2 linked regions of the Agarilytica rhodophyticola genome follow. The protein of the gene in region 2 interacts with the protein of the main gene of each other region in a pairwise test. Links are inferred from orthologs where the notes say so. Each region holds a gene or a part of one and is shown on either strand. Other genes may lie near its edges.

Region 1 (3,448 bases), 4.1 Mb from region 2 along the record:
TTAATATCGAAGGCGCTGCTACAGAAGTGAGTTACAACCAGTTTGAGTATAACGATATTGAATCTGGAACCGACGATTTCTCACAGTTTATTGTCGCTAATGCTGCAACTGGTGCAGTTACAGAAGTATTTCAAAATATATTTAACCTCGATAGCCAAGCAATAAACATCGTTAACGGGATTGGTATGGGTGAGACTGATGTTGCGGATAATACCCGCCAAGACACTGGCGATATCTTATATGCTGGGACGGTGGATCAAAATTTTACTACGCCATCGTTTCAAATTCGCTCTACCCTAGATAGTAACAACTGCCTAACTCGGCAGGAGGTCAATATTCTTCGAGATAATCTTGACGCCAGTCCGGAAGGGATCGTCGTGGCCGCCTGTGATGGCAGTGAAGCTCAACAGTGGACTTTTACCATCATTGACGATGGTTTCGTATTTATTTCACCTCGGTCTAGCTTGTCAACAAAAGTGTCTTTTGTTTCGTTAGTCAATGGCGATACCACTTTAACTTTTGCTGCTAACCGTGAAGATACTGGCGAGGTTTTGGACAGCGCTTTCTTCTTACGCTGGCGTATGCTGTTTAATGGTGAGGAAGTGGTTTTTTCTAATCGATTTAACCCAGCCTTTTTTCTAACGGAAGCTCCAAATATTACGGTGGCTGATTTAGAGGGTGGTAATCAGCCTATATTTGCAAAAATACCTGTCACTGGCGAGTCAGGCACTTTTACCCTCGTTCGCCAGTAAGTCTTTGGTATACCCAGTTTTGTTCAACATTATCGCATGCAACTAAGTTTTTACTTAGTTGCATGCATTGCTCAATACTTTGCGGGAAATTATTGCGGTAGCGTTGCTTAATTGCTTGAGATTTTCTTTCCTTTTTCAGTAGCTCGTACATTTTTCCAAAACGCTCAGTAAAACTATTTTGTTGGGCCATGGATGTCTTGTAGATAGCATGGAATTTAGTAAAAGAAATAGTCGAGTCCCCTAAGCCTATAGTGAGCATTTTTTCAATGTAGCGAGGATATAAACTTGATAAATATTGTAGGGCTTCTTGTTCTTGAGGTTTTTCTGGAAACTGCAAACGGTTGCTGTTCGTGAGCGCATTGTTAGGTAAGCGATTAGCAGGAATATTAATTGCCATATAATAAATGTCTTGGCCACATATGAGACGATCCCCATGTATTTCGCACCCCTGCATTGCTCTCCCGTGATCCACTCTTTTGCTATTTGCGGACCGTGCTTTTGAGGATGGCTGTTGCTTATAGGTTTTGGCTTCGGCTTTGCGCGATGTAACTGGAGTTCTTTTTTTACTGACAGAGCGAGAGGCATTGCGCTTACTAACTTTTGGTAGTGTTATTCCTGCTCTTTTTGCCGGTCCTCGTAACAATAAATTTTGTGTTGTAGCAGGGTTGCGACGAAATTCGTTAAATGCAGGTAGAGATTGCCCTTTGCCTTTTTCCACTAGTTGGCAGTAGACTTTTTCCAAGTCTGTTTTAGCCGAATCGAAACACTGCTTTGCGGTAATTCCTTGGACGTTTTGCACTGTGCATAATATGGTGATTGTTACCACCAGATGAAGTCGTTGTTTGAGGTTTATTTTATTCATAGTGATATATGTAACGCTCAGCTTCTTGCCATTGTTCTGGAGTATTGATGTTAAAAAATGGATCTATTGGGCTCGTATCAAATACGGACTTTTGATATTTCTGTTGTACAATAAAATGTCTAACACTACGCTGACCTGATTCTATAAATTGAATGAGTTTTTCGTATAAATGGACAGACCAAAGAGCCGTAATATAGTGATCTCTACCGGCGCTGCTGCAAAAGACAACATCTAATTTGTGGCTATCATGTGATTCCACTGTGCTAAACAATGTGTCTAGTAGGTTGTCTGGAATAAAAGGGCAGTCTCCAGGTACAGTTACACACCAATGGGCGCCTTTTGTACGCGCTACCTTGAGGGCTGCCAATAAACCACCCAAAGGCCCGATAGGCGGGGTAAACATATCATTAACAACCGTTAGGCTATAGTCCTTAAATCGGCTCTTATCGCCATTGACATTGAGAATAATATTCGTTGATTGCTTTTTGAGCGTTATCATTAACCGCTCTAATAACGTTAGGCTTCCCAGCTTTAGAAGACACTTGTCTATGGTGCCCATTCGATTGCCTTCGCCGCCAGCTAAAACAACAATAGGAATATCTTTTTTTTGTTCAAGCATAATATTGGGCCTGTATGGGCTAATTTAATTACTCCTATTTGCACTTATCACAGTTAAATATATGTGCTTTTTTTATTAAAATCATCAACCGCAAAAGCAAGAGTTACGTAAGGGTTTAGGGCTAAGCACCTAATTAGTATATCATTGATTGATATTTCGCCAGTAGGTGTGCGGGCAGCGATTCTTAACACGCCTGTTAGGCCCTATGGCTCTTGTGATACAGTGCCTAGCGAGTCGTCCACTTCCTCAATTAGTGCAGGGGTGCGAGACACTAATTCTTCCCCTGCTGGAGTCAGCCCTACTTTTCGAGTTGTTCGTAGAAGTAGACGTGAGCCTATCTTATTTTCTAACTGAGCGACATATTTGGATGTTAAACGATGAGAAGTTTCGGGCCTATTCACAGCTTCTGTAAATAAACCTGCTTAGGCTGTGGTCACGAGGGCCTTTAAATTGTCAATAATATCCATAATTCTATTACTAAAAGTAAAATGTTGATCGTCATCCTATATAGTCGCCATTGTGTTGAAAACCTGTGAGTCACATAATGATAACTGGAGCAGCATTCATCACCCAACCAAGTATATATCACGAGAAAATATTCTTTGTGGCGCTAGCATTCACTATTATGATATCCACAAAAATATTTATTCTTGCGCAAGTGAGATTTTCTCGATTGGCTAATATTTAGGACCTAATCTATTTCATAATATTTTCATTTGGTACGTCTTAAAGAAATTATCAAGTTTGCCGCTCTCTTTAGCGATATAAATTAACATATTATTTTTTTAGGTTTTTTATGATAGCGATGATGTTCTGTTTAAAGCTTAGAAATAAGTTAGTTTACTTGTTTCTTTAAGATTTTATAAATTCAATGCAGGTGGTTTTTTTGGCTATTGCACAATGGTTTACCGTTAATAATTTGAATACTGAATCCAGAGCTATAAGCTTCTAACGCGCAACTTATTTACTAGATTACACCGCTGAAACAGGTTTAAAAGTATCTCATCTGCTGTCGATATAGCGTTTATTTTGTTGATACTTATTTCTGGCTATATGCCCTTATTCCTTAGCGTTATTGATCTTATCGCTTGGGGGCTTGCGGTAGCCTTTTCGACAATAGCGATAACTCAAGTGAAAGCCCGAACAAGTAGGCCAACCTGACGCTTGGTGGCAAAGGTTGCCTAGGTTTGAAAGGTAAGAGCGTATCACACACCT
Region 2 (3,248 bases):
GGCTTTGAAAAAATTAAAATCAATGCAGTATTAATGAAGAACTATAACCTCGATGAAGCCTTACCGCTTGCTAGCTACGCTCTTGAAAGAGGTATGGATATTAGTTTTATCGAGGAAATGCCCCTGGGAGAAATCAGCAGCCACGCGCGAGATGCTGAGTTTATCAGTAGCGAAGATGTGCGCAACCTACTTGCCACAAACTTCCAGCTCAACCCCTCTGAACATTCAACGGGCGGGCCATCGCGCTACTGGGAGGCAGAGGGCTATGCCGGCAAAATAGGATTTATATCACCTCACACTGACAATTTTTGTGCAAGCTGCAACCGCGTTAGAGTCACCGCTTCCGGCAGGCTATTGCTATGCCTTGGCAATGAGCATAGTGTCGACCTCAAACAGGTCATGCGTGCAAATGATGATGATCAAGTATTACGTCAAGCGATTATTGAAGCGATGCAGATAAAGCCAGAGAAACACGAGTTTGATTTAACTCAGGAACCCCAGATACTGCGCTTTATGAATGCAACAGGTGGCTAGGTTAAAATACCGCTACCACATTTAATTCTTTATTTATCGAGTTAGAACTATTATGCCAGAGAAATTTGACGCCTTTGTGCCATTAAATATGTGTGTTTTGACTGTGTCAGATACGCGAACAAACGAGAACGATACTTCAGGGCAAAAACTCGTGGATTGTCTTACCGCAGCGGGCCACAAATTACATGATCGCACCTTGGTAAAAGACGATGTCTACCACATACGCGCAGTAGTGTCTCAGTGGATATACGACGGTGCAGCCCAGGTAGTGTTAATTACTGGAGGCACCGGCTTTGCAGGTAGAGACAGCACTCCAGAAGCCATGCACCCTTTATTGGATAAAGAAGTCACCGGCTTTGGCGAGCTTTTCCGTCAAGTTTCCTATGATGAAATTGGCACATCAACTATTCAGTCCCGCGCCTTTGCAGGCTTTGCTAACAAAACTCTTATATTTTGTCTGCCCGGCTCTACTGGTGCTTGTAGCACCGCTTGGAACAAAATTATAGAAGAACAAGTAAATTCTTTAACACGTCCCTGCAATTTTGTTGGTCAACTGGTGGCTAACAAGTAAAACCTAACCACATTCCCTATGCGTTATCAATATAAAGTGAGAGCCAATGCTTGAAGTCGAGGAAGCGCAACAAAATATTCTAGCTGCAATAGAGTCAATAACGTGCGAGCAGAGCGTCGGTATCGCACAGGCCTGCAATCGTGTTTTAGCACACGATATAGTCGCTAAGGTTAACGTACCCCCAGCGGATAATAGTGCAATGGATGGTTACGCGGTCAATGTTTATGAATTAACTGATGGTCAGTCTGAATTCCCAGTTTCGCAGCGCATACCTGCAGGTGCGGCACCTTCTCCGTTAAAGGCAGGGTCTGCTGCAAGAATTTTCACAGGCAGTGAAATACCTCAAAATGCCAACGCAGTTATTATGCAAGAAAACTGCGAAGCACTGGACAGTGAAAGGGTAAGAATTTTAAAAACACCTAACATAGGAGAAAACATTCGAGCCTGTGGACAAGACATAAAAGCCGAGCACACCATTTTAACCAAAGGGCAGCGCTTAAAACCTCAGCACATAGGTCTAATCGCTTCCATTGGCGAGTCCGAAGTGAGTGTACGTAGAAAAATTAAAGTTGCCTTGTTAAGTACTGGGGATGAATTAGTAGAACCCGGCTCACCTCTTAAACCCGGTCAAATTTATAACTCAAATTTACCCATGCTTGTATCTTTCCTGACCATGATGGGGTGTGAAGTTATTGAAAGGACAATTGTCGAAGATTCCTATGCAAGCACCTGCCAAGCACTAGAAAGCAGCGCAAAGGATGCAGATCTGGTTATTTCTACTGGAGGCGTTTCAGTTGGTGAAGAAGATCATGTTAAGGAAGCTGTGAAGGCACTGGGTGAACTTGCCGTATGGAAGGTAAGAGTAAAACCCGGAAAACCTCTAGCTTTCGGAAAAATTGGCAACACAGCTTTTTTAGGCTTACCTGGTAATCCTGTGTCAGCTTTTGTCACGTTCATATTATTTGCATCCCCTTTGCTTAAAAAACTTCAAGGCGAAAAAGATACTGCCCCTGTAAGTTTTTATTTACCTGTTAATTTTGCGGTAAGTAGAGCACAAACACGTCCGGAGTATATTCGCGTACGTATCAATAATGGCAAAGTTGAGAAATTTACTAACCAAAGTTCTGGTGTACTCACTTCGGTCTGTTGGGCACAAGCTCTGGCCTTGATTCCCTCTCACAAAGAGATGTCGGTTGGAGATTTAGTGCAAGTGTTTCCCCTAGACTCGTTTTACATCTGATAGTATTCACCTGATAAGTATTTACCCAGGCCTACCCAAAAGCATTCTGGTTTTATGGCCACCAATAACACAAGCGAACAATAAACAATGGACACACAAACGAAGACTGAAATCGAAGCAGCCGTATTTCAACGCTTATTACAACATTTGGATAGCAGAAAAGATGCTCAAAATATAGATTTGATGAACTTAGCAGGTTTTTGCCGCAATTGTTTATCGAAATGGTATCGCGCCGCTGCTGAAGAACACGGTGAAGAAATCGATTACGATAGCGCCAGAGAAATTGTTTATGGTATGCCCTATCCCGAGTGGAAGGAAAAGTACCAAACACCTGCAAACGATCAACAAATGAAACAATTTCAGAGTAATACACAACAAAAGGAAGATAAGCATTAAGGAGATAAAATGAAAGTAAGCGCAAGCATTTCTGGCCTTTATGTATATCCAGTTAAATCATTACAGGGGATTTCACTATCGCGTGCAGTGGGCTTAGTATCTGGTATCGAACATGATCGGCAGTGGGCGATTTTTACCGACGATGGCACCCCATTAACTCAACGTAAAAAGCCGAATATGGCTTTGATAAAGCCTAGTATCGAAAATAATGGCTTAACATTATCTGCGCCAGAAATGGGCAGTATATCCGTTGCAACTCCGAAACATGACAAGGAGCCTATCCCAGTAAAAGTGTGGAAAGATCACAGCTTCGGTCAAAGTGCAGCCGATGATGTTAACCAGTGGATCACTGAAGCTTTAAAATCAGATGTTCCTCTACGTTTGCTAAAAGCTCACCAAGGGCATAAAAGGGAGTTTATTAAGCCTGAACGCTTTGCTGTCGACAGTCAATATTTCTCTGATGCCGCGCCCTACCTTATTGCTAACAGTGCATCTTTAGAAGCATTG

The links. The genes of interacting proteins can lie anywhere in the genome.
Region 1: the proteins of BVC89_RS22060 (region 2) and mobA interact in binary tests that used the Escherichia coli proteins (3 or more experiments, as listed by UniProt). The link is inferred for Agarilytica rhodophyticola from one-to-one orthologs.

The regions. Positions count from the first base shown.
Region 1 is NZ_CP020038.1:1,187,193-1,190,640, forward strand. The notes cover bases 421-3,230. They hold mobA (molybdenum cofactor guanylyltransferase MobA), read right to left. Parts: upstream 2,234-3,230; coding sequence 1,607-2,233; downstream 421-1,606. Other genes in these bases: BVC89_RS05030 (cadherin-like beta sandwich domain-containing protein), read left to right, coding at 421-752; BVC89_RS05035 (hypothetical protein), read right to left, coding at 733-1,614; BVC89_RS05045 (LysR family transcriptional regulator), read right to left, coding at 2,437-2,634. Outside these bases: more of BVC89_RS05030, read left to right, coding at 1-420. UniProt on the Escherichia coli protein: Transfers a GMP moiety from GTP to Mo-molybdopterin (Mo-MPT) cofactor (Moco or molybdenum cofactor) to form Mo-molybdopterin guanine dinucleotide (Mo-MGD) cofactor.
Region 2 is NZ_CP020038.1:5,297,148-5,300,395, forward strand. The notes cover bases 399-3,248. They hold BVC89_RS22060 (molybdopterin molybdotransferase MoeA), read left to right. Parts: upstream 399-1,151; coding sequence 1,152-2,345; downstream 2,346-3,248. Other genes in these bases: moaA (GTP 3',8-cyclase MoaA), read left to right, coding at 399-534; moaB (molybdenum cofactor biosynthesis protein B), read left to right, coding at 587-1,105; BVC89_RS22065 (DUF1244 domain-containing protein), read left to right, coding at 2,433-2,741; BVC89_RS22070 (MOSC domain-containing protein), read left to right, coding at 2,751-3,248. In the rest of the region: more of moaA, read left to right, coding at 1-398. UniProt on the Escherichia coli protein: Catalyzes the insertion of molybdate into adenylated molybdopterin with the concomitant release of AMP.